Regions from separate parts of the Exiguobacterium sp. 9-2 genome, predicted to be linked through region 2. Evidence: a T-box and tRNA genes for the amino acid it is inferred to sense, from the RefSeq annotation. Region 2 holds a T-box; the other holds one or more tRNA genes.
The links. A T-box is a leader RNA that pairs with one kind of tRNA and senses whether it is charged. The one in region 2 lies ahead of ileS (isoleucine--tRNA ligase), so its partner is inferred to be a tRNA-Ile.
Positions count from the first base shown of each region.

Region 1 (15,789 bases), 420 kb from region 2:
ACTGTCAATGAAGGCGATGATGACGTCTTCGAGTAAAATGACAGCCGTCGTCTCGTCATCTTCTACCGGTAAATCGACGAATCGCGGTAAAACAGCAGGTACTTGTACGAGTGCCAAATTTCGTTTCGTCCCGTCTTCTGCTTCAAGAACCGTTGCGATGTTAAGTGATTTTGAAGACAACATCGGGAACGGACGATAGGCATCGACAGCAACAGGCGTGAGTACCGGAAAGACTTGTTCACGGAAAAAGGATTTTACATAGGTTGTTTGTTCTGAAGTCAGGGCGTCGTATTTTAAGAATGTAATGCCTTCATCTGATAACGTCTGATTGATTGCTTGAAATGCTTCGTATTGCCGATCGACTAACTCTTTTGTTTTCAACGCGATCGCACGTAACTGTTGTTTAGGTGTCATCTGTTGTTTATTTTCCGGTTTATTGAACCCAGCGAGCACTTCATCCTTTAAGCCACCGACCCTTACCATATAGAACTCGTCTAAATTGGAACTAAAGATACCGAGAAACTTAAAACGTTCCATTAATGGATTGCGTGTGTCAAAAGCTTCACCCAGTACACGTTCGTTGAACTGGAGCCAGCTGAGCTCACGATTATTGAAATGTTCCGGTATGTCGAGCTTCATGAAGGAAGATCTCCTTTCGTTTCGAAGGTAATCGTACAATCAATGATTCGTTCCAGGTGTTTCTTTTGTTTTTCGGCTTTTTCGACTTCAAATCCATAATCGTGATCGCCTGTATCGAGGACGAATTGGAGTTGGTCCTTTTTAAGGAACAGTTCCAAATGATCGACAGCTTTTCGTTCCGTCACGTCGAGGGCATGGCTTAACTTGAGTAAAGAACCGAGTAAGTCGAAGCGGTCCAGTGATTCTTCCGTGAACCATTCTTTGAACGGCTTTGCTAATTGTTGCATCCGTTTCGCTGAAGAATAGGAGCTGACAAGGGAGAGCGCAACGCGATCCTTGTGCGTCATGCCATTCATTTCGGTGTTCGTCAACAAATAAAACGTTTGGTCTGATCGCGTATCCGGATTAATGTATTGACCGCAATAAAACAAACGACTTGCGGAATCGAGGAGGCGTAAATCGGACGCTCGTTCTGATACCAGGTCTAACGTGACGAGTTGACGGTACATCGATTTAGCAAGTGTTCCGATATACGACGCACGATCACGATTGACCTTATAATCACTTTCAAGCTGATAGAGGCTCTGCTCACGTACGTTTTCAATCCGGCGGTATGCTTCGTCCTGCACGTCGAACTCGTAAACAAGACCTTCACGAAGACCGAGATTGCTCATGATGAATTCTTCCGCTTCGATGTGTTGAGCTAACCCTTGGATCGCAATCAATGCCGGCAGGAAAATATCGATTCGATCCTTTGATAGCCCTTCGATTTTCGATAGCTGTTTCGCTGATTTCCCTTCCAGATCATCGACCATTTTCGCGAGTTCCTTCGCCTTGATTTGATATTGATGAACGCTCCGAAGCGGATAATCCTGATTGGATTGATGGATACGAACGAAGTTTCGGGCAGAACCACCGACACCGATTAAAGGAAGCTTTTTATCACTTAGCCATGGTATCGATTCGAATTGTTCCCGTAAGAATTTCACCAACTTCTTCTTATCACTTGCACTAAGTGTCTCGTCGGAAACGAATTGCCGTGTCAATGTGACGGCGCCAAATGGAAAGCTATGATACGCTACCATCTCGCGATTTTCGATCAAGGTGACTTCCATGGAACCACCGCCGATGTCGACAGAAAACCCATCTGTCAGGAAGGTCGAATTGATGATAGCAAAATAACCATAGTATGCTTCTTGTTCGTCTGTTAGAACCTGAATGGAAAAAGGTGTGTTTTCAGTAACGGATTTAACAATTGCTTCTCGATTCGTCGCATTACGAATAGCAGCGGTCGCGACACAAATCGTCTCCTCGACCTCATGGGTGACACCGACTTCGTAAAATCGATGTAACGTTTCTTCGAGTAACGAGATGCCTGCGTCGTCAAGTGCTCCGTCTTTATTGATATGAGCAGATAAACGCGCGACGACTTTAATGTTAATCTTCTCGATGTAACGACCAGAAGCGATCGGATGGAAGATGACATAACGAATTGAGTTGGAACCGATATCGATAACTGCAAGTTCTTGTTTCAAGTGACCTCGACTCCTCTCTGCGATGCGTGCATTAAAAGATTTCCCTTCCTGAACAAGCCGGAAACAGCTAGTTTCTGTCTTTATTGTACCTTGATTATTTTCAAAGGAGGATAGGAAGTTGCTAGAGTTGCACCAATAATTAGCGAACGCTATAATAAGACAGTTGATTAAGACGTAATTATTCCGTTTTACGAAAACGGAAGGAGTGAAAATAAATGGAAACACCAATCATCGAGATTGATCAAGTCAGCTATGATTATCCAGATCGCCGGGTATTGAATCAAGTTTCGTTTCAGGTTCAACAAGGACAATTCTTAGCAATCGTCGGGGAAAATGGATCTGGGAAATCGACGCTGATCAAATGTATCTTAGGTTTATTGCAACCGAAAGGAACGATTCGCTTATTCGGACAACCCCAATCGCAATTCAATGAATGGTGGCGAATCAGCTATGTCTCGCAAAAAGCAGCTTCGTTTAACTCGGGTTTCCCGGTAACTGTCGCAGAAGTCGTCGAGATGGGGTTGTATGCTAAAAAAGGACTTTTTCGTCGTTTGTCACGCGATGATCGAGACAAAGTACGGACTGCCCTTGAAACAGTCGGAATGTGGGAACGCCGTGATTCAAAAGTCGGCGACTTGTCCGGCGGTCAACAACAACGCGTCTTCATCGCGCGTGCGCTCGTCAACGATCCGGACTTAATGATCTTAGATGAACCAACTGTTGGTGTCGATCAGCGATACGTGAAAGAATTTTATGAAATTCTTGAAGAACTGCGTCGAGATAAACGGCGAACGTTCGTCCTTGTGACACATGATATCCATTTCGTCAGCAAACTCGTCACGGATGTCATTCATTTGGTCGATGGACGTTTAGGTTGTAACTGTGGCATTAAAGAGTATTGGGAACTAGATGAACAGACGATCCGCTCCCTCTATCCAGTTCCGGGACGTGTCCTCGTTCACGAAGGGAAGAGTGTCCAATGATCGAAGCATTCATGACGTTAAAATTTTTACAGTATGCTTTAGTGGCTGCCATTTTAATTGGATTCACGGCCCCATTGATTGGCTCGTTCGTCGTCGTCCGGCGGATGAGCCTGATCGCAGATGCACTTTCGCACGTCACGTTAGCTGGGATTGCACTCAGTCTCTTGATTTCTGGTATGGTCGCGCAATTAGCGGACTTAAATCCACTGTACTTAGGAATCGTGACGTCGGTCATCGCGGCACTGACGATTGATTGGTTGCGCGCTAAATATAAGCATTTTCAAGAACTCGCGATTCCGATCATCATGGCAACAGGGATGGGGCTCGGTGCGACATTCATTAGTCTTGCGAACGGCTTTTCAATGGATCTCGTCTCCTTCTTATTTGGAACGGTTTCGGCTGTTGCCTTAACGGATGTGTACACGATTCTTATCGTGACGGTCGTGGTCGTCATCTTCGTCTTTGCCTTTTATAAGGAATTGTTGTTCCTCTCATTTGACGAGGAACAGGCACGTGTCTCGGGAATCCGACTTCGTTTAGTTCACATTCTCTTTATGATCGTCGTTGCGCTTGTGATCGCGATTAGTATGCGAATCGTCGGGATTTTACTTGTCTCGAGCTTAATCACGTTGCCGGTTGCGGCAGCACTTCGAATTGCAAAAAGTTTTAAGACGACGATCTTTTTAGCTATCATCTTCGGTGAGATTGCAACAGTACTTGGACTCATCCTGGCTTATCAGTTTGATTTAGCACCCGGCGGAATGATTGTCCTACTTGCCGTGCTCGAACTGATCATCGTCATGCTATTAGAACGTTTTTGGATAGGAGGTAAAACACATGAAGACGAACATCGAACAAGCGCGTGAACGAATGAAGGCTTCTGGGTTTAAAATGACACCGAAACGTCTGGATTTGCTATCGTATCTGTTTGAAGTGAATCGGTATGTCAGTGCGCGGGAAGTGGCAGAAGCTCTCCGGACGTCTCATCCTTCGTTAAGTTATGATACGATTTATCGAAACTTGAATGATTTTTCGGAAATCGACTTATTAGAAGTGACGGAATTAGACGGTGAGATGAAATATCGGGCTGCCTGTGCTTCCGGTCATCACCATCATCATTTGATATGCCGAATCTGTGGCAAGACGGAGACGTTGAATGTCTGCCCGATGGAGTGGATTTCACCCGCTCAAGAGACTGGTTTTGAAGTCGAAGATCATAAATTCGAAATCTATGGACGTTGTGCGAATTGTCAACGCTTGACGTCTTAAATAGAAGGGAACGTCCATTCGGGACGTTCTCTTTTTTGTTTTTATACGACTAGTCCTGATTAAAACGGGAATAGTCGAACAGAGGTGATGAGATGATGATTTATGATACACAGGAAGCACGACAAATTGATGAGTGGGCACGGACATCTGGGCTACCGCTCGAGGTGTTAATGGAGCGAGCCGGAAGTCAGATCGCAACACAGATTAAAACGCGCCATTCGAAGAGGGAACGAATACTAATTTTGTGTGGAACCGGCAATAATGGTGGGGATGGTTATGTCATTGGTCGCGAACTGATACGTGACGGATTCGATGTCACGCTATTCACTCCGTTTGGAAAGAGTCGTTCGGATATTGCAACGATTCATACTCATTATGCAGAAGCGTTCGGACTTGTAGCCGAAAAACCATGTGGTCGATATGATGTCATTTTGGATGCCTTATACGGTACTGGATTTGATCCAGGTCGGATTAATCCGGAATTCGAGGCGCAGTGTACATTCGTATCGGAACAAAAGCAGCAAGGAGCACGCATCTATGCAATAGATGTACCGAGCGGTGTGCCAACGGACCATACTATAGGATTCAAAGAGATAGCGATTCGAGCAGATGCGACATTTCAATTGCATGCGATGAAACGATCTACCTTTTTGATACGGACGGCACCGTTTTATGGAGAATCAGAAACGCTAGATATCGGATTACCGGCTTTTGGTGAATGGCGCGTCTCACCGAAGGATCTGGCTTCCTTGTTTAAGCGGGAACCATACGGTCACAAGGGGACATACGGAACGGCATTATTGATTGGAGGAAGTGACACGATGCCGGGATCCATTCAACTTGCGACACGGGCAGCCCTAAGAACGGGAGTCGGTAAACTACAAGTCGCGACGACGTCACTTGCGAAACAGGGGATCGTCGTCCAAGCACCGGAAGCGATGGTCGTGGACCAGACGTTACCGGCGATTCAGAACGTGCTATCTTCCATATCAGCAGTTGGAATCGGTCCTGGTTTATCGCAAGAAGTAGCCGAAACATGGGTGGATCATCTACTTGAGAGTGATTTACCGGTAGTATTAGATGCCGGAGCACTAATAAAAGAAAGTTACCCAGAACGAACCGCGCCGATCATCGTCACACCGCATATTGGCGAATTCGCTCGGATGACGAATCAGACTGTTGCAAGTATTCAAGATGATCTATTCGGTCAAGCAACTGAGTATGCCGTCTTGCATCAAGTAACTGTCGTTTTGAAATCCCATGTCATTTTAATCGCTAAACCAAATGGAGGTGGGTTTGTCATCTCTGGTGCATCGAGTGGTCTCGCAAAGGGAGGAAGCGGGGATACCTTGTTTGGAATTTTAACGAGTCTCCTTGCGCAACATCCATCAGGAGATGTCGAAAAAACGCTAGCGCTAGGAGCGGAGTGGTATGCGTGTGCTTCAAAACAAGTTGAACGACGATTACATCCAAGTAGTTTGTTAGCAACGGATGTCATCGAAGAGTTAGGACGATTTGGGTTATAGGACAATAAATGTTAGAGAAAAGTCTTCCACGACATGTATGAGGGAAGACTTTTCTTTTTAGGAAAGAATTGACACATTCGATACGATAGGAGTATCATCAAGCGATGTCGAAACCTATATACGAAAAAACTAATGGAAAGGAGGGAAATACATGGAGGACATTGTTCGGAAACAACAATGGTGGATCGGAAATTTTGCCCTTTTCATGATGCTTGTTGGCGCTTTAATCATTTATACGACGACGGAAGAGACGATAAAGAATGCATATTTAAGTCGTTCTGTCATTATTTCATTTTTAGTCCTCATGGGGATTTTTATTTTTTATATCAGTCGTCGTAAGATGGACGTGGTGTTGCAAACCCACTTATTGTCCTTGATGTTGCTCGTTGTTCCAATCACTTCGATTAGTTTTTTACCTTATGTGGCGGTCACCGTTTGGGCTAGCAGTTTTTTGTTTTTAATGATCGCTTTGATTTCGTATCAACGAATCATGATGTGGTACGCCATCATCATTGCCATCGCAACTAGTTTTTACGTCATGTGGAATGCCGATACCGTGACGGTGAAAATTGATCCGACTGATCATTATGGACGAATTGGCATGATTATAATTGGTGTTTCCATCGCCCTTGTCATCAATCACTTGCATATCCGTAATTTAAATCGTTTGAATGATTTGGCGATACAACTACACGATACGGCACGCTGTGACGAAGAAACAGGTGTTTTGAATCGTCAAGGATTGAACGAAGTCGATTTCCCAAGACCTGAAAAACAGCTCATTTTCGTCGGGATTCATTTAGAAAATTATTATGAGTTGGCACGGTATTTTGGAGAAGACATTCAGTCACAAGTGTTACGAGCATGTATTGAACGGCTCAAGCGAAAACTACCTCCTTATCAAGCGTTTGCTCGAATCGAAGCAGGAACGTTATTGATCGTCATGAAAAAGCCGGACAAGGTGGCATGTAAGGAAGCGATGGAAAAATTGAGTCAAGAAATTTCCATACCTTACGAAATCGAAGGGCATCATGTCTACGTCAACATATCCATCGTCATCGATAATGGAGAAGGGGCGACGGACAATCGGAAGCGTCGAGTACAGCAGTTATTGACTGCGCTACAGGAAGCCGCTCAACAAAATGAACGTGTGATGTGCATTGACCAAGCCTGGCGAAAGGATCAAGAATTGCGAGTCAAAGCAGCACAATCATTAGCACAGGCTAATATTGAAACGGACTTTTACCTCGTCTATCAATTGCAGTACGATGTTCGATCAGAACAATTCATTGGTCTTGAAGCATTGGTTCGCTGGAAGACCTCGTTGCAAGGAGCTGATCGACCATCCGTCTTCATCCCGATTGCTGAAAAAAGTGACTTGATGATTCGTCTAGGAGAATGGATTTTTGAGGAAGGGTGTAAGACGCGTAAAGCATTGATCGGTCTCGTTCCGGATGAATTTACCTTATCGGTTAACGTATCGCCACGACAATTGACGAGTGAGTCATTCATGCCATTCATTGAACGAACGCTACTCAAGTATGCACTAAAGCCGCAACAGATTAAGATCGAGATCACGGAAAGTCAGTCGCTTGATTTTGAGAGTCAATCGATTCATCGAGCGCTCAAGCGCATCAAAACACTCGATTTTCCAGTTTCTCTTGATGATTTCGGGACTGGTCATGCCTCGTATCACGTCCTCGAACGTTTATTACCGTTACGTCAATTAAAGATTCCAAAGCAATTCATTGAACAAATCGGAGCATCAGAGAAACGACAATCGATCCTTGAGTCGATTTTTCAATTGAGTCAGTCGATGCATGTCGAATGTATCGTCGAGGGGGTAGAGACGGGAGAAGAAGTACGCATTGCCAAAGAAATCGGGATTCATTTGTTCCAAGGCTACTTCTTCGCTAAACCGGTACCACTCGAAGAAATCATCTGTCTACTACAAAAAACGAATGAAGGAACGATTCATTAATCCCTAAAAAGCCACTTCAGTCCGAACCTTTCGGAGAGAAGTGGCTTTTTCATACAGTTGGTACAGTCGATATTGATTTCGACCTTGTGTTTTTGCTTCATACAAAGCAATATCTGCTTGCTTGAAGACCGTTTCAGCGGGTTGATGATGAGCGTAAGCAATTCCAGCAGATACCGTGATCGATACAGCGTGATCCTGCATGACAAATGGCGTTTGTTGAACGGCTGCCACGATTGTTTCTGCTAAATGAATAGGTTCGTAAAGGTCACAATCTGGAATGATGACGATGAACTCTTCACCGCCATATCGACCAACCGTGATAGGTGCGGGACAATGTTCATTCAATACAATCGAAAAATGGCGCAAGACGGCGTCGCCGCCGGCGTGACCATGTGTGTCATTCACACTCTTGAAGTGATCTAAGTCAAACAAGATGACGCCCCAAGAAGCTCTGTTTTTTTCAAGCGTCGTGACCTTTTCCAAAATGACATGTCGATTCGCAAGCCTTGTTAATTGATCGGTCGAAGCGAGATAGGATTGATAAGAGTAAAGAACAAAATGTTGTTGCAGGAGTAGTGACAAACGATAAAACAAAAAGGCTCCGCCAATCGTTAAGACGAAATAAGGAATATAAATCGTCCTCCAGGCATCTACAGGGGAATTACTCGTAATCAGTCGCCAAAGAACAAGTAGAGAGCCGACTGTCACGATGGCGGTAAAAAAATATCCTTGCCGTGTAATGAACCGACGACAAATAAATGACAGCATCAAAAAACCGAGTAGCGTCATGACAGAACTAAGTAGGGCATTTATAGAATCGCCATTATCGATTAAAAAACGATAAATCAAAAGCATTAATCCCGTCACTGTGATACTGATGTTACCACCGAATAAAGCGGATAAAGCGAGAGGTAACAAACGCAAATCAATCAGTGCGCCGTTTAAATCGATCGCATGATGCATAAGAAGAATACCGGTGATCCCATTAGCAAAACCAAAATACAGCCGAGTAGATATCATCGAGTCGGGTTGAATCGGTAAACGATCACGAAGCAGATAAAAGGCGAACGTAGAAACGAGAAAAATAATACAAATATTAACAAAAAAGATATTCACTGTAGCAAGCATCATGAAGCACTTCCTATTTTAAAATTTAAAACGAAAATCATTGTAAGATATCTCAGAGTTCAATAACATGAAAAACGGAAAAAACAGCCTAATCGGCTGTTTTAACGAATCGGTGCAAATTTTTGAATCTCTTGAACAGCCTCATTCCATGAAGCGACACGAATAACATTATTCGGTACGGCTTTACGGTTATAAGGTGCGTCGAACAAAATCACAGGGATGAATGTATCTTCTGCAATCTGCACAGCATTCTCTAATCGATCTTCCATAAACAAATCGAGTGATAAATCACGGACGACTTGTACTTTGTCGTGTGATCCCGTCATGATTAAGGAATCAAGAGGAAGTTCATGTTGTTTGATCCACTCTTCAGTTACAGGACGAACGAGTTCCGATCGTGCTGTCACGTAATGGAGATCATATTGCTTCCGCAAATTCCATAAGTGGTGGCGAACATGTTCTTGAGGGATGGACTCACGATAAATTCCTGACTCGTGACCGGAGTTCACCATGTAGTCCCAAAATTCGATTTGATTCATATCCGTATACGTATGCAATTCATATTCAGACGCCTGATTGAAGTCAATCGACGTTCCGAGATGTTTATTCATGTAAGTGAAGCAAGAGGATGGATGTGTGATCGTTCCATCGATGTCGATTCCAATTTTCATTTACAGTCACCCACGTTCTAAGAATTTTTCTTCACTTAGTATAACATAGTCGAAATCGAGATACGAAAAAAGACTCCTCGCGAGGGAGGAGTCTTCAACTTATGCGTGGTTCGCTTTTTCGGCTTCTTTTTCAGCCTGTTTTTCGAGAACGATCGCATCGATCTCTTTCTTCAATTCTTCGACCATCGTTGCTTCCGGTACTTTGCGGATGATTTCTCCGTGACGGAATAGCAATCCTTCGTTTCGTGCACCAGCGATACCGATATCAGCTTCACGCGCTTCACCAGGACCGTTGACCGCACATCCGAGAACCGCAACTTTGATGTTCGCTTGGATGTTTTCGATATAGTCTTCGATTTCTGCAGCAATCGACATTAAATCGATTTCGATCCGACCACATGTTGGACATGAGATCAATGTCGCTGCGTTCGCCGCGAGACCAAATGATTTCAAGACTTCTTTTGCAACTTTTACTTCTTCGACAGGGTCCGCTGAAAGAGATACACGAACCGTGTTTCCGATTCCGCGTGACAAGATCGCGCCAAGTCCCGCTGCTGATTTTAATGAACCAGAGCGAAGTGGACCAGATTCCGTAATCCCGACATGAAGTGGATAGTCGAATGATTCAGAAGCGAGCTGATACGCTTCAAGCGCCAACTGTACGTCTGATGCCTTAAGTGAGACGATGATATCATGGAAGTCGAGATCTTCGAGAATCTTAATGTGGTGCAAAGCACTCTCGACCATACCACGAGCAGTTGGGTAGCCATATTTTTCAAGAATATGCTTTTCAAGTGAACCGGCATTTACCCCAATCCGGATTGGGATATTTTTTGCTTTTGCTGCTGTAACGACGGCTTCGACCTTTTCGCGGCGACCGATATTACCTGGGTTGATTCGGATTTTATCGACGCCAGCTTCGATTGCCATAAGCGCAAGTTTATAGTTGAAGTGGATGTCTACGACAAGCGGAATGTTGATTCGGCTTTTGATTTCTGCAAGTGCGAGCGCATCACGTTCTTCTGGACAAGCGACGCGGACGATTTGGCAACCAGCTTCTTCAAGGCGTAGAATTTCAGCGACTGTCGCTTCGACGTCGTGTGTTTTAGTTGTCGTCATACTTTGGATGATGACTTCATTATTTCCACCAATGACAAGGTCCCCTACACGAACGGGACGAGTCTTAGAGCGATGGACCATTTTCGGCATATCGAAAATCTCCTTTTGTGGCATACCGCCATATTGTTTATGTTTACCTTTTCTATCATATCGAACTATTCCCTAAAAATCGAGAAACAAGAACGAAAATTGAACATTTACAATTGTTTAATGAAAGTAAGGCGTCCGTCAATCCGTCGGACGCCTGATTTTGATACTCATCGAGATTTACGTGACGCGCGAGGTTTCGGGGAACGGGCAATCCATAATGGCACCAACGTGTAAATGAAGTGCCCGAGGATGAGTAAAGCAACTCCTATTTGATGATGCCCCAATTGGTAAAGAAGCATGCCAAGGGGGAAGGTCCATAGATTCGTTGCAACCGTATAAGGGAACGTCTGACGATATGCCCATGGACGGGGGAGTAACAGACGAACGAATCCTTTCGTCAGATATGCCATCAAGAGCAAATACAGTAAGACCGCAATAGCGATGAAGATGAAGTGGAGAACGAACCAAATCACGATTGGAATATTTTTTTGTAAAAAGAAGGAATCGATGATCGTCGTCCATAGTGAAATCCAAGCCAATCCACAGAAATACAAAGAAACATCTGATAGACGAAGTCGTAAAAACGAGCGGTTTGGAATTAATGAAGTTTGTAAGTAATTAATGAGTTGACGTAAAAAAGACAAGAATATCACTCTTTCTATTGTTTTATAACAGATTTTTTTGGTTTGTCTATTTGTTCATAAATAAAGGAATTATTGTAGTGGTACAGATTAATAAAACCTTAACAATTGGATGTTGGGAAAACTGTTTACAAGTTCATTAGACCTTTACATAATAGGGGGGTCGAAAAAATAAACTTTACAAACACATCAATCCACATCAAATAAAGGAGCTGGCAAGATGAACTATGATTTGCAGGAAATGATTTTTACCTTCATCGGTGGACTTGGGATTTTCCTTTTCGGTATTAAGTATATGGGAGATGGTCTCCAAAAAACAGCGGGAGACCGATTACGTTATATCCTCGATAAGTATACGACGAATCCACTATTAGGTATCTTAGCAGGTATCGTCGTCACGATATTGATTCAATCGTCATCCGGTACGACTGTCATCGTCGTCGGACTCGTGAGTGCAGGTCTGATGAATTTACGACAAGCAATTGGTGTCGTCATGGGAGCGAACATCGGTACGACGATCACGGCCTTTATCATCGGGTTCAATGTTAAAGAAGCGGCACTTCCGGCAATCGCCATTGGTGCTTTCTTGATCTTCTTCTTCAATAAAGAACGTGTTCAGTATATCGGACAGATTTTCTTTGGTTTCGGTGCATTGTTTTACGGTCTCACATTGATGGGGGACGGGATGGCTCCGCTCGAATCAAGTGCCTGGTTCCGAGAGTTGACTGTCTCGATGTCGGATAACCCATTGCTTGGTGTATTCGTCGGAACTATTTTTACAGTTCTTGTTCAGTCGTCATCTGCGACGATTGGTATCTTACAGGAGTTGTATGCTGGTGACATGATCGATATCAAAGCGGCACTACCGGTCTTGTTCGGTGATAACATTGGAACAACGATTACGGCAGTACTTGCAGCACTTGGTGCGTCGATCGCAGCCAAACGGACAGCCGCCGCACACGTCATCTTCAATATCATCGGAACAATTTTGTTCTTGATCGCATTACCAGTGTTCTCAAGCTTCATCGCATGGATTACAGACGCGCTTGGTTTAGAACCGAAAATGCAAATTGCTTTTGCACACGGAACGTTCAATGTCGTCAACACATTGATTCAATGTTGGTTCATCGCACAAATCGCATGGCTCGTTCAAAAAATCGTACCAGGTACGGATACGACGATCGATTCAAAACCGCGTCATCTCGATCAAAACATCTTAAATCAATCTTCTGCGCTTGCCTTAAACCAAGCGAAACTTGAAGTTTTGCGTATGGGTGAATTCTCAAAAGACGCACTTGCAAAAGCACACCGTTACACGCAATCGCATGATAAAAAAGATGTTTCAGAATCCGAGCAGATTGAATATGCGATCAACTACCTGAATACAGAAGTGACGAGTTATCTCGTTAAAATAGCAGCACATGATTTATCAGAACGTGAATCAAACGATCATTCGTTATTGATGCACGCCGTCAATGACTTTGAGCGGATTGGTGATCATGTTGAGAATATCGTTGAATTAATCGACTTCCAGATCGTCAACCGGATTCAGTTCACCACATCTGCGAAGCGAGAGCTTGATGAGATGTATGTCCTGACACAAGAAATCGTCGCTTGTGCGATTCGCGCCGTCGAAGAAGACGATGTCACGCGGGCACGAAAAGTTCTTGAACTTGAAGGGAAACTTGATGCATTCGAACGTTCATTCCGTAAACAGCATGTACTTCGCGTGAATGCTGGTGAATGTACAGGACAAGCGGGAATGATCTTCGTCGACTTACTTTCAAACCTTGAACGAATCGGCGATCACGCTGTGAACATCACGGATCTCGTCCTTGAACAGCGGACAGCATTAATGAACTAAGCGTAGACTTATTTTAAAACAGCTGATTTCGAAAAAAATGAAATCAGCTGTTTATTTTTTTGAAATAGCATATTGACAAGTTTCGTCACATCTCGTAATCTAATAAGAGTAAGAAACATACATCATGGCGGTGTAGCTCAGCTGGCTAGAGCGTACGGTTCATACCCGTGAGGTCGTGGGTTCGACTCCCTCCGCCGCTACTATTACTTAAGGACCCTTAGCTCAGCTGGTTAGAGCTGACGGCTCATAACCGTCCGGTCGCAGGTTCGAGTCCTGCAGGGTCCATTTGGTTGAACGCTTCTCGTTGCAAACGGGAAGCGTTTATTTTTGTTCGCTCGGGGAATAGTAAAGGTATTGTAATAATATTCATACTATAGTAACTAAGGGAGAGCGAAGAGAGATGGAACGTAACCATACGATGATGCAGTTTTTCGAGTGGCATGTAGAGAATGATGGAAAGCACTGGCAACGTTTGAAAGAACGAGCGCCTGAATTGCGTGCTGCTGGCATCACGTCCGTGTGGATTCCACCAGCATCGAAAGGTCAGTCGGATGAAGATACAGGATACGGCATCTATGATGTCTATGACTTAGGCGAGTTCGATCAAAAAGGAACGGTCCGGACGAAATATGGCACAAAGGATGAACTGGTCGAAGCAATCGAAGTTGCCCATGAGAACGATATCGCTGTTTATGCGGATGTTGTCATGAACCATAAAGCTGCAGCAGACGAACTCGAAACGATTAAAGTAGTGGAAGTCAATCCAGAAGACCGATCGAAAGAAATTTCAGAAGAGTTTGAAATCGATGCATGGACGAAGTTTACTTTCCCAGGTCGTAATGGAAAGTATTCGGATTTCGTCTGGACACACGAATTCTTCAATGGAACGGATTTTGACGCGCGCGAAGAAAAAACAGGGATCTTTAAGATTTCCGGAAATAATAAAGATTGGAACAACCAAGTAGATGATGAGTTCGGCAATTATGATTACCTCATGTTTGCAAACATCGACTACAATCATCCGACGGTACGGGAAGAAATGATCCGTTGGGGACACTGGTTCAAGGACACGATCGATTGCCAAGGCTTCCGTCTTGATGCAATCAAGCATATCAACTATGAATTTGTCCGTGAATTCGCGAAATCGATGATGGAAAGCAGCGAAGGCGATTTTTACATGGTCGGCGAGTTTTGGAAGTCAGATCTCGACGATTGCCGTCATTTCCTAGACAGTGTCGACTACACGATTGATTTGTTTGATGTTCCGCTTCATTATAAATTCCATGAAGCTTCCAAGCAGGGAGAAAAATTTGATTTAACGACATTGTTTGCGGATACGCTCGTCGAGTCGCATCCGACGAATGCCGTGACGTTCGTCGACAATCACGATTCACAGCCTGGCGAGTCGCTAGAATCATGGGTGGATGACTGGTTCAAGCAACATGCCTATGCAGCGATCTTGTTACGTAAGGACGGATATCCATGTGTCTTTTACGGGGATTACTATGGCGTCCAAGGACCGACCCCTGTCGAAGGAAAAAAAGAGATGATCAATGCCCTGCTCTATACGCGCTATCATAAAGCATACGGAGAACAACAGGATTATCTTGATGACCCGCACTGTGTAGGCTGGGTTCGTCTTGGTGTCGATGAAATCGAGAACTCAGGTTGTGCCGTGTTGCTTTCGAACGCCGACATGTGCGAGAAACGCATGTTCGTCGGTGAAGAGCGTGCGGGTCAAGAATGGTTCGACTATACAAACCATCAAGATCATCCAGTCGTGATTGACGAAGAAGGATTTGGTGTCTTCCCGGTTCCGGGCGGAGGCGTCTCTGTTTTTGCTCCGCGAGAAGTCGAGTAAATCCGAGGGTCTTGACTTGCGTCAACACAGGTACTTTTGCTAGTCTTAAAGGGTATTGAAGTTTTCGAAAATAGCACAAAGGGGGACATGAACATGTCAAAATTTGAATTACCAGAACTCGGCTACGCTTATGATGCGCTTGAGCCACATATCGATGCTCGTACGATGGAGATTCACCACACGAAACACCACAACACGTATGTCACGAACGTGAATACGGCGCTTGAGGGTACAGAACATGAAGGAAAGTCACTTGAAGAACTTCTTCAAAACTTGGATGCTCTCCCAGCAAACATTCAAACTGCAGTCCGTAACAACGGTGGCGGTCACTGGAACCACTCATTCTTCTGGAAATTGTTGAAGAAGAACGATGGCGCTGCTCCAACAGGGGAACTTGCAACAGCAATCGACGAAGCATTCGGATCATTTGATGCATTCAAAGATGCGTTCGCAAAAGCAGCAACAACTCGTTTCGGTTCTGG
Region 1 is NZ_CP142850.1:874,177-889,965, forward strand. Features, by position in the region: gene VJ374_RS04485 (RNA degradosome polyphosphate kinase) at 1-639, opposite strand, end outside; gene VJ374_RS04490 (Ppx/GppA family phosphatase) at 636-2,174, opposite strand; gene VJ374_RS04495 (metal ABC transporter ATP-binding protein) at 2,390-3,157, shown strand; gene VJ374_RS04500 (metal ABC transporter permease) at 3,154-4,023, shown strand; gene VJ374_RS04505 (Fur family transcriptional regulator) at 3,995-4,426, shown strand; gene VJ374_RS04510 (bifunctional ADP-dependent NAD(P)H-hydrate dehydratase/NAD(P)H-hydrate epimerase) at 4,522-5,952, shown strand; gene VJ374_RS04515 (bifunctional diguanylate cyclase/phosphodiesterase) at 6,104-7,933, shown strand; gene VJ374_RS04520 (GGDEF domain-containing protein) at 7,937-9,064, opposite strand; gene VJ374_RS04525 (5' nucleotidase, NT5C type) at 9,163-9,732, opposite strand; gene ispG (flavodoxin-dependent (E)-4-hydroxy-3-methylbut-2-enyl-diphosphate synthase) at 9,832-10,941, opposite strand; gene VJ374_RS04535 (hypothetical protein) at 11,109-11,594, opposite strand; gene VJ374_RS04540 (Na/Pi cotransporter family protein) at 11,803-13,446, shown strand; tRNA gene VJ374_RS04545 (tRNA-Met) at 13,573-13,646, shown strand; tRNA gene VJ374_RS04550 (tRNA-Ile) at 13,658-13,731, shown strand; gene VJ374_RS04555 (alpha-amylase) at 13,847-15,307, shown strand; gene VJ374_RS04560 (superoxide dismutase) at 15,401-15,789, shown strand, end outside.
Region 1: it has a tRNA-Ile gene. The T-box ahead of ileS (isoleucine--tRNA ligase) is inferred to sense a tRNA for this amino acid. The anticodon was not compared.

Region 2 (15,789 bases):
TCTTCATCATAATAGCGAACGGCATCACTGCCTTTTTTCTCAACGCTTTTCAACCCTTCGATTTCACGCGCCGATTCTTTGACGATCGGCTTGTTCCGAAAACGGGTTGTCGGAATGCTCAATAATTTATAATCGGATAACCAATCATAAATGTTTTCGAATTGGACCATTGGACCGACTTTTTCTTCAGCTCGGAACTGTTCGTACACTTCCATGTAGTTGGCATTGTAGTTCGTCGTGACGATCGTCGAACCAACACTCAATTCTTTTTCCATGAGTGCAATCCGACTCAACAGTGATTTCGTTCTACCACCGTGTTTCGGTGGTAATGTCGATGTAACAGTATACAGCATCTGTAATTACTCTCCTCTACCCTTTAAGATCGATCTCTCTTTTTTTGTGTGAGGTCAACCTATATATGTTACCGAATCTGCTATTTTCTAAACGTGTCTTGTTCAGACAGTTAAAACCAATACAATTTCTATTTATCCCCTTTTTTACGAACAAAGTCAATTATTTTTGCATAATATCCAATCATTGTCATGGTTCTGCAACTAGTAGTTCGTAAAGCTGAACGAGCGGTCGATTCTACCCAACAAGTTTAAGGAGATAAACGACACTTCACTGATTTCCATTCAAACTACATCTTTGCAGAAATCGGAAGATATTGTATGGTGAAGGATGTAACAGAGATACCATATGATTCAGAGTGAGAAAGGAAGCCATGCATCAATGAAAATCACCTGTCGTGACCATACGTTTTTGATCGAGAATCTCCCGCAACAAACCCTATATTTAGCTATTAACGAACAACATATACCTGTACAACAAACAGAAACAGGTTTTTCGCTATCGATCGATACATTACTCGATATTTTCCGAAAAAAGAATCATCCCATTAAATTCGTCGATGAACTTGGAACACCGATCTCATTCAAACATCTTTCCAAGCCACTGGACATCGCACCGAACAGTTACATCAAACAAGGGAAACATTCCTATTTCATCTTCATCGATCAGGACGATGAGCTCAGTCTGATCTATAACAAAAAACCGTCCATCATGAATTTTTACGACCGAGATGTCCAGTTTGAGGGCATGACGCGTCAAGACGACGTGCTTCTATTGAAGTTTTCGTTTCACTCGAAATATGTCGAAGTCGCGCAACCGAGTTGCTTCGTTAAATTCAGACATCAGGAACAAAAAATCGCTCTACCGATTGAACGCTTCACCGTCACACCAGTCGACGCCTGTCGCTTCAGCACCGAAGTCGAAGCCGTGATCGATAAAGAACTCGTTGAGCAGTTGCTCGGTGACCGGTATACATACGATGCCTTTAACGCGAACATCTATGATCTTTTATTTGGCTTTTCGATTCGTGAGATGCCGATATCTGGATTCACACCTCGGATTCGTCACTTTAAAAATCATCCAGAACTCTTGAATGACGAGCACTGGTTGCCGTTAAATGAGCAATACGATGTGTTGGTTCGTCCCTATTCGACCGTGTCAGAACGCCTTGCAATGCGTCTAATCCCGGTGCCAGTCGAGACTGTCGAATATTATGCAGAACCCCGACCGTTACTTGGACTGGATCCAACTAAGAAGACGATCGTCTGTTATGAATACCCGGATAAAGCACAAGATAATGGGATGATTTTCTTCAAGTACCTTGTTGACCAGCACCGGAAACAGTTCAACATCTACTACATCATCAGTCGGTCGAGTCCGGACCTCAAAAATCTTGCCGGATATGAGAACCATATCGTGTTCTATAAATCTCCGGAGAATATCGAGGTCGTTCAGGCTGCGGACGTTTTATGTCATACGCATTCATCGAGTTATGCCCTTCCCTTCTCGACGTATCGGACAGAACAGTTCATTCAGGAAAAACACAAAATCTTCCTGCAACACGGTGTGACAGGTTCGAAAGACGTGAGTAGTATTTATGGTAAAAAATTACCCCATCCCTTTACGAACTTATTCGTTGTGTCTTCGGAAAGAGAAAAAAACCTGATTGAACGCGACTACGGATTTGATGCGGATGAAATCGTCGTAACAGGGATGGCCCGATTTGATCAATTGATCACCGAACGGTCACGTTGGCTCAAGCGGTATAAGAATCGGAAGAAGATTTTAATCATGCCGACATGGCGACCGAAACTTGATACATATCCGGACGAGCAGTTCATGGAAAGTGACTATTATCAGGAGTTTCAAGCGTTAATCACGGACGAACGGTTGAAAAACTTAGTGATGGACAACAAGTATGAAGTCTCGTTCTACCTCCATCGTAATTTCCAAAAATTCAGCCACTTGTTCCATTCGGATTTCGTCGATGTCGTCGGTCAGGATGTGTTCACAGTCAAGGAGCTACTCGAGAATCATCATGTGTTGATCACAGATTATTCGAGTGTCGGTCTCGATTTCTCCTTGATGCACAAAAAGGTCCTCTACTATCGCCCACCTGTCTTGATCGGTGAAGATAACGCTGGTGAATCGACAGACTTATTACCAGGAGACGTCATCGAATCCAGAGAAGCCTTGATGGAGTCGTTACGCGAATTGAAGATGCCGAAACGCTTTAAGCGCAATCTCAGTCACATCTATGCTTTTGATGATACAAAGGCGAGTAAGCGGATTTTTGAAGCGATGCAACATCATTTTCATCTATAACAGACAAGGAGCAATGAGACGGTCTACCGTTTCGTTGCTCCTTTTTCATCGACGAAATTCCAATGAGATCCCGTCCGCAATCTGTGAGGACTGTTTTAACAACTCCCGCTTGACTGGATCAATCCAGTAATACTGAACCCGCTCACCAAACGCAACGTGGACGCAAAGTGTCTCTACGTGTTCGCCTGATTCGGTCGTCAATCGATCGTACCGCAAGGGTCGCACCTGAATCGGTACCGCAAGTCCTGAAACGGCACTAAAGCCACTAAACGAAAACGTCGAATCAACGGTTAGTGGTAATGCTCGCAACAACAATTCGATTGAAAACAGATCAACACTTTCGGTATGAATCGGTAGGACAGACTGCTCATTGCCTCGCGTAATTACGACTGCATCCGCTCGATACAACGCATGCACGGTTTGGACTCCATCTTGGTACTCGACGAATTCGAGTGGCGTATAGTCTTCTGCATCAATCGTCAGGCGGATCGTTCGATTGCCAATTTTTTCTGACACTAATTCTTGCTCCCGTACAAGGATGGATTGATGTGATGTTTTTTCTAACCGAATCGTTTCGTAAGTCTGTCCAATTTGAACCGATTCTCCTTGCTCTATCCAGTAGACCTGTTTTTCGTCTTGTCCCTCGATGAGGGGATAGGTCATCCCTTTTACATTCATATCTCATTCTCCCTTCCTAAGATTCCGGTGACAGCCAACCGATGAACCGCTGCTTGTCGGACTTGCTCCAGCGTTTTCGCTGTCGTATCAATCGGATGTACCGGAAACCGTTCAAACCAGTTTTCTTCAAGTTTCCAAAGCGGTTCGTGTTGTGCGAAAGATTGGCGCGTTCTTGTCTGATCGGCGTCGCGCCGCTCTCGTAAGAGATGGTCTGGTGCCCGTAAATAAAGAATCAGGTCTGATCGGCATCTTCTTAATGCCTCTAGTTCTGTCTTTAAACGGAATTCCATATCCCAGTCATACCCATGTACCTGTGGATAATGAAGCGTATAAAATTCAAGATCTTCCGGACCACGATTTAATATGATGTGTCCGTCGGGAAAATGGCGAAACCGTTCGAGTTCCGCTTGAATGAACAAGCGCTGATTCTCAACGAATCCGTCTTCGGTACGGATGTCTAATTCGAGCTCCTTTCTTTTTTGAACGATCGGATACGGATGTTCATAATAGACATGCAACTCCGGGTAAGCGTCTTCGAGCGCTTGCGCAAGCGTCGTCTTCCCGGATGCCATAGCCCCTTGGATCGAGATGATGGTTCTCATGAATGGCGTTCCTCCTACCTGTATATACTTAAGTATTAAAAAAATATGAGCTGAGGTCTGGATGACTGATCAATTCCTTTAACCGACTTTGTTCAGCATCCGGGATTTGCTCAAGCGTCCTAAGAATGACCATGAGTCGTAACCAGTCTGCAAGATTCGATAGCTGGATTGACGAAACAGCTTGATAGCGGTCGAGGTATTCTCCGCAGACGTATTGTCGTACCTCGTCCGGCACTGCTATTTCACCTGCTATTCGCAGCAAGAGCAACGTCCGCGCGACATCCGCGATCGGTGGCCCTGTCGTCGCATCATGCCAATCAATGACGACGAACGTTTTATCCGCTGTCACGAGGATATTCTGGAAATGGTAGTCCCCGTGGAGCAATCCTTGTTGTTGCGGAATGTGAAGCGTCTCTAACAATCGTTCCGCCTTCAAGCGTAACGCAGGTGATAGATGACGCATTTTTTGATGGGTGACATCGTGCCATCCAGGTGCTACACGCGATTGATGCTGATGAATCCGTTGATGTAATGTCGCGAAGGCATTAAGAAAATCCGTTATTCGGGAGGGATCAAACAACTCTAACATTTCGTTGCCGTCGATCTGCTGCATCTCAATGAACGGCGAATCTTCTAATGCAACAGCATATACGTTTGGCGTCGGGATAACCGTCCGCTCGAGTTCTTCGAGCATACGAAATTCCTGTACGATTCGTTGTTTTTCAATCGATTCATGGAAGTATTTGCGTACTCGTTCGTCAGACATTGTCATTACGGTAGCGGTAGAACCTTTTTTTTCGTTAGTCATCGCCATATTTCTCCCATCACTTAGTTCGTTAAGTCGTTTCGCGAATCATCAAGGAAGGTTCAAGTAACGCACTTCCGTTACTATTATGTTTCAATCCATCATTCCATAACCGCTCTGCCGCTAGTCGCCCAAGCCCCACGACTGGTTGCCGGATCGTCGTCAATCCAAGCGCTCGTGCGATCGGTCGATCATCAAATCCCGTGATGGCGATATCCTCTGGCACCCGAATGCCATCCTTGCGAAATTGATGGATAAGACCTGCTGCGACTTCGTCATTGCCGACGATGATGGCATCTGGTAAATCGATTGTTAGAAGCTGATTTGCGAGTGCTTGTCCGTCTTCGAAAGAATAGCACCGATCCGCGTACCATTGAATTCCATGACGGAGCGAAGACGTCTTGAGATATTGGTCGAACGCATCCCGTCTGACTCTTCCGACTCCGCTATCTGGATTTCCAAGACAGAGACCGACTGTTTTTGCTCCTCGTTCTTCTACATGTTGCAGCAACATCGTCATCGCTTTTCCATGATTAAAAGAAATCGACGGCACGATATCCTGATGGTCTTCGCAGGCAACGACTGGTCCAAGTGTCCGCATCGTCGCAAGTAACTGCGGCTGACTGATGGCGCCAATGATCAATCCGTCAATCCGCTTATCGCGAAGGTATTGCACACTCGCTTCCTCTTTTGCTGGATCGTGTTCCGTTTGGATGACAAGGAGTGTGTGGTTTTGTTCCATGCACACTTGACCGATCCCCTCGATTAATTGATGAAAAAACGGATGACCAACACGCGGCACGAGGACACCAATCGTATTCGTCTTACCGCGTGAGAGGTTGATCGCATTTCCGTTCGGACTATATTCCAGTCGCTCCATCACGTCTAAGATGATCCGTCGCTTTTCTTTTGATACATGCTTATGACCGTTCAAGACACGGGATACCGTCGACTTCGAGACGCCAGCTTGTTTAGCGATGTCCGAGATATTCGCCATGCTGTCCCTCCTTCTTTCGTTCCCATCGTTCTAAGCCGTTTAATGCCTCCGCTACACCGTCCTCATCATGGTTACTGGTGAGATATGTCGCTTTGCTTTTGACAGACGTTTCAGCGTTTCCCATGGCAATCGATGTTCCCGCCACTTCGAACATCGGTAGATCGTTTTGATTGTCACCGATCGCAATGATGTCCTCGAGTGTCATCCTGTACGCTCTTGCGATGTCTTGAAGGGCGGTCCCTTTCGTCACGCCGTTTGCCATGACTTCTAAGTTATAGGCACCTGAACGTGTCACGGAACAGATCTTCAGCTGAAGGAGTTGTTGTTCGAGGTGTTCGAGTCGCCATCTGTCAGGTGAGACGAACATGAATTTGATGACGTCCAGTTGATCGATTGTGATTTCGTCAACTTCCTCGACACCGTATTGCGTTAATTGAGCCTGAATCGCTCCTTGAAATGCACGATCTCCGCCTTGAAGGGTAGCAAACGAAAACTGCGGTAACAAGATGTTATCTTGTAGATAAATATGTATGAATATGTTTGTAGATCGTACGATCTCCCAAATCGTTCGACTGCTAGAACGGCTCAAAAAATACCGTCTATCCTGTCCCGCTTCGATCTCTGCCCCGTTCGCACCAATGACTGGACAATCCAGTCCGTGTTGCGCTAGAATCCGTCGTGCATCAAAGGCAGCTCGCCCGGTGACGATGATGACAATATCTCCTTGGGCTTGCCGTTTCTTGATGGCTGCCTGATTGGCATCCGAAATCCCGTGTTCCTTATTCAATAACGTTCCATCTAAATCAATCGCAAAGCATCGCATCGCGTTTCCTCCTTTTCGTGTCCTCTTGATGCTACAGGCTGAAACGCGTCCCAGTGCAACAAAAAATCTTGAATGAACAGTTCATTCAAGATTTTTGTTTTTACTCTTTGCTTCAAATAGAAACGCGATGCGCTGTCCGTTGTTTCTGAACATACTCCATCAAGATCGGTCGTTCCGGTGGATTGAGGTTTTCTGGTAGCTGATCCATAGCGAAAAAGCGTAATTCTGCGACTTCTGACGGATCCCGAACCACTTCACCCGTATAAGCTGTACACAGAAATGCCGAGATCACATTATAGACTTCATCCCCATGCGGATACTTATAGTAAAACGCATCACCCGAATAGACGTTCAATAATTCGAGATGCTCCGCTTCAAGACCGGTCTCTTCCCTTAATTCACGTTTTGCTGTTTCTACGAGCGTCTCCCCGATCTCAAGCGCTCCACCAGCGAGTCCCCAGCAACGATTATCTTGCCGAAGTTGTAACAAAACTTCTTTTTTATCGTTGACGACGATGACACACGCCCCTGCCATGACGAGTGGTCGTGTGCCGACGAGTTTGCGTAATTCTGTGATGTATCCCATGTCATTCAGTCCTTTTCCATTTAAATCACTTTCGTTCGGACGCGCATCCGTTTGAGTCCCGTCAATAGGAGACACATCAAGATGATGCCCGAAACGAACAGTACGTACGTATGAATCGTAAAGAGGGAACGGAAATCGATTACGGCAACATTCTGTTGCACCTCAATCCAACTACTAAGTATGATTCCACTGATTGCAAGTAAGATGAGTACGCCGACCTGTCGACGTGTCAGCGAGACATACGTTAAAACACGCATGCCTTCACGGATCACGAATGGTAGGAGAACGAGGAGTGCTGCGACCGGTAAGATGACCGGGTCACCGCCCTGCTGAATCGGCATCGACCGGGCCAAATAGCCAAACAGAAAAAAGAAACCACATACGAACAACAATAATCCGAACGCGATACTCGCATTCACCGCTTTGTTCATCTTACTTCCCTCACTTTTTAGAATAATGAATTATGAAGACACGGTACTTTGATGCCATACGCCCGCTGCGTCAAGCCGGACCCGATGTCTGCCGTCGAGTTCCATCTCAATCGGACTGATCTTCGCCGTCTTCGGTGAGAACAACCATGTCCGACCTTCTGGGACGAGCAAGATATGCGTTCCATCCACGACCGGTCCGAGGAAGTTGAGTGACGCGCCGTTAAGCGGACGTTCCCGTCGCTCGACAACGCCGATCTCTGCTAACTGCTCACCCACTTCAAGCACATCTTTTACCGTCAGACTCATCTCACCGATTCCGAGGATGTCCGATACATCAAACGTCAGTTCCGCTTTAGAGGGATTGATTTGATGCCGCGCAATCAGCTCCAAGACGTTCTCATCCGGGTCATAAAAGTAACAGGAATGTGAGTCCGTGAAGTCAAAATAAATCTCGTCCTGTCCGTCTTCGATCAAGAGTGGTGTCCGCTCTACGAGCCACGCTTTACCTTGTTGGAAGACGTTTTCCGGAATGTTGAACGCCATATGGTATTGCGTATCAACATCGTCCGTCTGTTGATATGTCAGCTGATCGGTACCGATTTGCATCGTAAACGACTCATTCGTTTCCGAGACGAGCGGAAATCCGATCTGGTTTATGTAAAAAGCCTTCATCGCCGGTAGATCGCGCGTCACAAGAATGGTTTTTGAAATGTTCAAGCTGATGACCTTCCTTCATTTGCAGTAAAATTTATCAAAAAGCGATATGCTTTATTTTACCACTAATGGTAAAATCATGACGAATGGAAAGTCTGATTTTTCAGATATATTTATGCCTGAGAGGATGTTTTGATGAAATTATTAATCGCTCAACCAAAACGCGAGACCGGACTCGAACAATTCGAACGTGAAATCGCCGCTTATCCTGAAGTCGATCTGATTGTCTACCCGGAAGGCTATTGTACGGTCACCGAACTCGAACGCGTGCAACATCTTGCCAAACAGTTCAAAACAGCAATCGTCCTCGGTTACAAAGATGAAGCGAATCTCGATCGCGCTGTCATCATCGATGCGACTGGGACGATTCTGCTTGATCGCGCCAAAACACCAGAAGCTGGACCGCTTTTTACACCATCAACAGCAAACGACGGGTCGTTCCGCTATGGATACGTCCTCTGCCGTGAAATCTTCTTAGGAAAAGACGGACTACGCGAGGAATCCGGACTTGATCTCATCTTCAACCCGATTGGCGTCGGCATGTTCAGCGAGGAACAGTACGTCGAGTGGTCCGGTGAAGCACGTATCATCAGTCAAGCACAACAAGCAATCATGATCGGAACGAGTCATGCCGATGGTTCGTACCGTAACTGTGGTTTTTCGATTCCGATTGCGTTCGTCTATGACGAGACCGGTGAGCCATTACTGTTGTCTCATAACGATACGCGGACACGCTTGTTTGATACGGTCACGCGGCACGTCGAGATTGTCGGTACACCGTCTTTATCGTAAATGAACACACGCTTCTTCCCGTCAGAAGAAGCGTGTCATTCCTTTCAGGAGGTGCTCATATGTTCCAATCAGATCGTGCGTCATTCTTTTGGAAACGATATTTTTATGTCTTCTTTCCTTTATTCATCTTCGGCGTCAGTCACGAATCGTACTTGATCGATAATTCGTTAGCTAGCTTAGAAGACATCGGTGAGTTCGTCTTCTTCTTTTGCCTTTATCTCTTTAATTTTGCCGTTCTCTCTGCTTTGGTGACGAATTTGTGGTGGTTCTTCCTTCCGACAAAACAAGCTCACTGAGACACGGATTTTCGATAGGAAACGAGTGTCGCTCGTTCATTGAGCGGTTGACTGACACCGGTCAATCGGTAACCCATCTTCTCATAGAAATAACAATTGCGCGTCTCTTCGCGAATCGTTCGCAGTTCCCATGCTGCAGCAGTCGGATACGCTGATTCAACGAGTTGTAATGCGCGTTGTGCAATCCCTTCACCTTGACGACCTGGATCTAAGAACATCGGACTGATCGCGTAGCGACTTGGCGCTTTCGCAACGACACAAATCCCGCCGACGACGACATCGTCGACGATGATTTGATGGAACGTACTGCTTGGATGTGTGATCCGGTGAATGATACGATCGATCGATTCGTTCGCCGGATTCGTCGCAAAATCTTGATACCGCTCGAGTGTCTCTGAAAAAGCCTTGATTTGGAGCTTATGAAGCTTCGGAGCGTCTGCAAGAGACGCTGTCTTTAATTGAATATCCAATGTACTCGTCCTCTCTTAACGGAACCAATTCCAAAATTGTGTACCTTGCGCGACGATCAAGTAATCAAGCCATCGCTCGAAGCCGAACGGCATCGCGTCTTCTTCCCACTCCTCGAAATTAAGAAATTCCCCACTCCAAATCCGATTTCCTTCCGGTCGATTCATCTCATAGACGATCCACTCCCCGTCTGGTCCTGCACCGATTGCTAGGAAGTTTTCGGGGCATTCCCAAATCTCGCTATACGTCAGACAATCCTCGATCGAAAAGAGTTCAAATCCATCATTATAGGATAACGTTTCGTGCTGAAAGAGCTTAGCCCCGTTATGTAGACGTAAGAACGTCTTATAGTCGTCTGCCGTCCACTCAGGTAATTGCGCTAACTGTTCGTCCGTCGCTCCTTGGTTAAAGATGAAACGTTCTCGGGCAACATATCCGTCTTCTTTTTGAACCTCTAACAAACTGTCGACGAGGCGACCTTTTAATGTTTCTAATGCAATCATGATCTTCTCCTTAACAGTATTCTTTCGTTGATGCGAACGAAACACTGACATCGTGTCCGCCTAGCTGGATATCTCCTGCTCCCTGTAGCGATTCAGTTCGCATGGAGGATAAGGCAAGATGTTTGAATAACAAAGGCTCAAACGTCTCGACGATCGGTCGGAACGTCGCATCGACCGACAAGACGAGATCGATTCGTGCGTCACGCGATAACGCTTGTGCCTTTCGTTCAGACTGGATATAGCGGATGAGCTCCCGTATCCAGCGTTCCTGCTCCAGTGCTTCCGTGATCCGCGTATCAAGCGTCACTGTGAGTCCACCACCCGTCGCGGCAGCAAAACCCGTCTTGACGATTGGTTCGACGATGACATCGGTTAAACTTACCTCTACTTCATGTCCTAGTGCTGTCTGATACGATACGCTGCCCGTTTCTAGCAAGTTCATCGTCTCCTGATCCGGCAGTAGTTGTAACCATTGATGGATCGCGTTCGCCTGTTGCGCAAATTTTGCTCCGGCTTCGCGGAAGTTCAGTTTAAGGCGAAACTTCGTTGTGTCTCCTGTCGTTGTTAAGAACTGTACGTCTTTTACATTCAGCTCTTCTTTGATGAGCGCCAGATAGTCCGACCACTTGAAGGTGTCGCTCGATTGGACGGTTAGACTTGCAAGCGGTTGTTTGACCTTTAAGGCATGTGTATTTCGCACTTGTCGTCCTAGCTCAACGACAGTGACGACTTGTGTCATCTCGTATTCCAGAGTAGATTGGATCATCGATGGATCGGCAACCGGATAATCCGCTACATGAACGCTCATTCCCGTCAATCGCTGATAGACATCATCGGCAAGATACGGCGTGAACGGAGCGAGTAGTCGTGCCGTCGTCGAGAGTGCAACGTGAAGCGTCGCGTACGCGGCTTGTTTTTCTTCCGTCCAGTCGACTTGCCAGAACCGTTCCCGTGAACGACGGATGTACCAATTGCTAATCTCATCGACGAGTTGCGCAAGACTCCGCGCTGCTTGAGTCAATTGATAATCGTCTATCGCATCCGTCACGTCTTGCGTCGTCTGATGGACACGCGAGAGTAGCCATTCGTCTAGACGCGTCGGTTTCTGTGGACGTGATCTATCGAATTCATCTAGCTCAGCATACGTTAGATAAAACTGGACGGCGTGATCCAGCGTATCGACTAGTTTTGATTTCGCTTCCTGGACGATCCGCTCGGCAAACCGTTTTGCACTCCACGGACTGCTGTCGACGAGTAGTGCCCAGCGCAAGCTATCAGCACCATACGTCTCGATCAATGCCACCGGATCGAGGGCATTACCACGACTCTTCGACATCTTTTGTCCGTTCTCATCGAGGACGTGACCGAGCGCGAGGACCCGTTTATAGGCAGATTGGCCGGTAAAAAGCGTTGAGATTGCCTGCAGACTATAGAACCAGCCGCGCGTCTGATCGATGCCTTCGATGACGACATCGGCTGGATACCGGTTAAGTGTCTGCGTCCGCGACGGGTAATGCTGTTGCGCGAACGGCATCGCTCCGCTATCAAACCAGACATCGATCACTTCTGGTGTCCGGTGCATCTTTCCCTGACACGTCGGACACGAGACCGATAATGCATCGACGTACGGTTTATGCAACTCGACCGACTCTGTCGGTGTTGTCGTCCGGCGTAATAAATCTACTTTGTTTTTTGGAACGAATATCGTATCACACGTGTCACATTCCCAGACGTTCAGCGGTGTCCCCCAGTAGCGATTACGACTGATGTTCCAGTCGACGAGTTGCTCAAGGAACTTCCCGAACCGCCCTTCCTTGACGTGGTCGGGATACCACGTCACAGACGCATTGTTCGCAAGGAGTTGTTCCTTGACGGTCGTCGTCTCGATGAACCAGTTGTCTTGTGCGTAATAGAGCAGTGGTGAGTCACATCGCCAACAATGCGGATAGCTGTGCGTATAGCGTTTTTTCGCAAACAAGCGTCCCCGTTCAGCGAGCAGCTGGATGATTGCGACGTCTGACTCTTTGACGAATCGACCAACGAGTGGTGGAACGGCATCCGTGTAACACCCAGCAGCGTCGACGACATTAACGAATGACAGTCCGTTTTCCCGGACGACCCGGTAATCTTCTTCCCCGTACGCTGGAGCAAGATGGACAAGTCCGGTTCCGCTCGTCGCTTGGACGAAGGACGCCTCGACGACCGTGTGACCGTTCTCTGGCGTCACGAAATCAAACGGTGGTTCATAACGCAAGCCGACGAGTTCCGCACCGAGCTGTTCGGATACGACCTCGACGGATTCTGAGAACAGTTCAGCGACTAACGCTTTTGCGACAATGAATCGCTCTCCTTCAAACGCTACCGTGACATACGTCAATTCCGGATGAACCGCCACCGCGACGTTTGCCGGTAACGTCCACGGTGTCGTCGTCCATGCAAGTAGAAACGTCTGCTCCATACCGACGATCGGAAGTTTGACCGTCGCCGATAAGTCCGTCACGTCCTGATAGCCCTGTGCGACTTCATGGGAACTGAGGGACGTCTGACAACTCGGACAATACGGTGACACGCGGTGTCCCTTCGTCAACCAGCCTTTGTCATGGATCGTCCCGAGGATATGCCAGACGCTTTCGATATACTCGTCCTCCATCGTCACGTAAGGGTCATCCATATCGACCCAGTAGCCGAGTTTTTCCGTGAAGGAGCGCCACTGTGCTTCGTAGGAGAAGACACTTTCCTTACAGCGTGCGATGAATGCTTCAACACCATAGTCTTCGATCGCCTGTTTGCCGGAAATGCCGAGTTGTTTCTCGACACCGAGTTCGACCGGTAGCCCATGCGTATCCCAGCCGGCTTTTCGCTCGACCCGGAACCCTTGCATCGTCTTATAGCGGGCGACGGTATCCTTGACGGTTCGTCCGAGTGCATGGCCGACGTGTGGTAAACCGTTCGCAGTCGGTGGACCTTCATAGAATACAAATTCTGCTTCCGTACGTTGCTCAATCGATCGTGCGAAGACACGGTCTTGTTTCCATCTGTTTCGGATACGGTCCTCCCGTTGTTGTACGGTTTCTGCTTGGTTTTGTGACGTCATCTCTTGTTCGCTCCTTTAATCGGTAAATAAGAGAATATAAAAAAGTCCGCCCCCTTTGACAGGGACGGACTTCACCGCGATACCACCCATATTCCGTCGAGAATGCTTGTTCTCGACAGCACTTAGTTGCACACTATCATGCGCATTCCATGTAACGGTGGACACCCGGTCACACTTACTGAATGGTTCAGCGTGACTTCTCAGAGAGGATCTTCATGATTGATCTGGCTACCGGTTCTCAGCAATCCCGATTTTCTGTAAGGCAGAGAAACAATCATTACTCTTTCTCGTCAACGAAATGATATGCTCTTGTTGTGGAGAATCTTACCATATGCCTTAAACGTTAAACAACACTTTTTTACATTTTATTGAAAAGGAGTTTTTTTGAATGGTACATACTTTCCCAACGCTTAAAACGAACCGTCTCGCCTTACGCGAAGTGTTACCTACAGATGCTACGAGTGTCCTCGCTTATTTATCAGACGAACACGTCGTCAAACAGATGGGACTCGCTCCGTTCCAATCGGAAGCTGACGCCCTCGAAGAGATTGATTGGTACGCTTCGATTCGTCGTGAGGGTACGGGCATCCGTTTTGGGATCGCTTTATCAGAAGACGATGTCATCATCGGTAGTTGCGGTTTCTTAAATCAATCGGAACGCCATCAGCGGGCTGAAATCGGGTTTGAGCTGGACCCTGCCTATCAGGGACAAGGCATCGCGAAGGAAGCAGCGCTTGCGGTCATCGAATATGGTTTTAAGGAACTTTCGCTCAACCGAATCGAAGCACTCGTTTTACCCGATAATGCCACATCGCAACGATTGCTTGAACGACTTGGTTTTCAGCGTGAAGGGTTGCTTCGTCAATATGAAAAAACACGCGGTCAGTTTGATGATTTGTATATGTACTCGTTATTGCGGAGTGATTGGCTTCAATTTTAATCTATAAAATCATTTCCTTCATTTCAAAATGATTGAAATCCAAAAAGACGGTATTGGAATATACTGTTAAGTGTAAGAAATCATTTTTGACATTTAAGGGGGAACTATCTTGAAGAAATGGATCGCAGCAGGTCTTGTATCATCATTAGCATTCGGTGTCATGCAGACATCAATCGTTGAAGCAAATTCAAGTTCAAAAGAAGTCGCTAAACTGAAAAAGGAAAAAGCAGCACTTCAAAAACAACTAGCCGACGAAAAGAAAAAAACAAAGAAGTCGGAAAATGCCTATAAGACGTTACAAGGACAACACACGAGTCTTTCAAAATCTTATAAATCACTAGATACTAAGTACAAGAATCTTCAAATTGAGAACGAAGGGAACAAGAAGAAAGTTAAAGAACTTTCGACTGGATATCGTCTTCTCACATCTTCGAAATCACTTGTCACAGATGGATCAGTCGTAACTGGTAAGTACAAAAATACAGAAAGCTTGTTGATGCTCGGTAAGACACCATATGTACCATTACAATTATTAGCAGACCTTTCAGGATTATCTCTAATCGAGACATCTACTGCATATGAAGTCGGAACACCACTTTCAGGTACATCGCTTTCATCGATTCATATCGCCTCTTCATCGTTTGAATCGATTGAAAAAAATCAATCCATTTTAGTAAATGGTAAACTGAACAATCAAAATGTTATTTTATCGGGTTTCTATAATGACGAATATGCTACATTCAGCTTGGACCAAAAGTATAAAAAACTAACTGGGAAAGTGTCATTATTGACTGAACAAGCACTAACAAAAAGTTCTAACCACCTAAGTCATGCTTATCCAGATGACGAAATGACACTTGTATTCTCCGACAATAACGGAAAAGAACTTGGTCGCTATGATATTGTATATGGCGATGACCCAATCGACTTTAATGTTGATGTGACGGGTGTGACGAATCTTCGTGTAACTGCAGAAGGAAACAATACAGTTACTACAATAATTTCACCTGTACTAACAAAATAATAAATTAACGCCCAGAAGAGATCATAACTATCTCATCTAGGCGTTTTTTACTCATTCATTACTTAATTCTTTAATCCGTTCGTGCGTAGCCGTGATTTCTTCTTTAGACAGAAAGACATAGGGATTGCCTTCAAAAAACAGGATAAATTCATAATAAGTAACATCTTGCGGTGCGAGCTTAATTGCTTTTCACGCATGATGCAAGCTGATTGTGTAGGCACCTTCCATATGACACAACGAAAATGCCATTAGAAGTGAAGTCACGGAATGAAAGCTACTCGTCTCATTTAGTTGCAACAAATAGTTCATGAAAGAATAGACGGTCAAGTTCATCGTCCTTGATCCGATATCAAGCATCAG
Region 2 is NZ_CP142850.1:1,293,894-1,309,682, reverse strand. Features, by position in the region: gene VJ374_RS06780 (glycosyltransferase) at 1-353, opposite strand, end outside; gene VJ374_RS06775 (CDP-glycerol glycerophosphotransferase family protein) at 700-2,676, shown strand; gene VJ374_RS06770 (DUF3108 domain-containing protein) at 2,722-3,354, opposite strand; gene VJ374_RS06765 (AAA family ATPase) at 3,351-3,956, opposite strand; gene VJ374_RS06760 (phosphotransferase family protein) at 3,985-4,722, opposite strand; gene VJ374_RS06755 (LacI family DNA-binding transcriptional regulator) at 4,793-5,758, opposite strand; gene VJ374_RS06750 (Cof-type HAD-IIB family hydrolase) at 5,733-6,581, opposite strand; gene VJ374_RS06745 (NUDIX hydrolase) at 6,694-7,167, opposite strand; gene VJ374_RS06740 (hypothetical protein) at 7,188-7,598, opposite strand; gene VJ374_RS06735 (glyoxalase) at 7,629-8,315, opposite strand; gene VJ374_RS06730 (hypothetical protein) at 8,448-9,104, shown strand; gene VJ374_RS06725 (hypothetical protein) at 9,164-9,400, shown strand; gene VJ374_RS06720 (GNAT family N-acetyltransferase) at 9,394-9,870, opposite strand; gene VJ374_RS06715 (SMI1/KNR4 family protein) at 9,886-10,371, opposite strand; gene ileS (isoleucine--tRNA ligase) at 10,382-13,465, opposite strand; T-box leader at 13,523-13,768, opposite strand; gene VJ374_RS06705 (GNAT family N-acetyltransferase) at 13,854-14,405, shown strand; gene VJ374_RS06700 (hypothetical protein) at 14,515-15,429, shown strand; gene VJ374_RS06695 (hypothetical protein) at 15,619-15,789, opposite strand, start outside.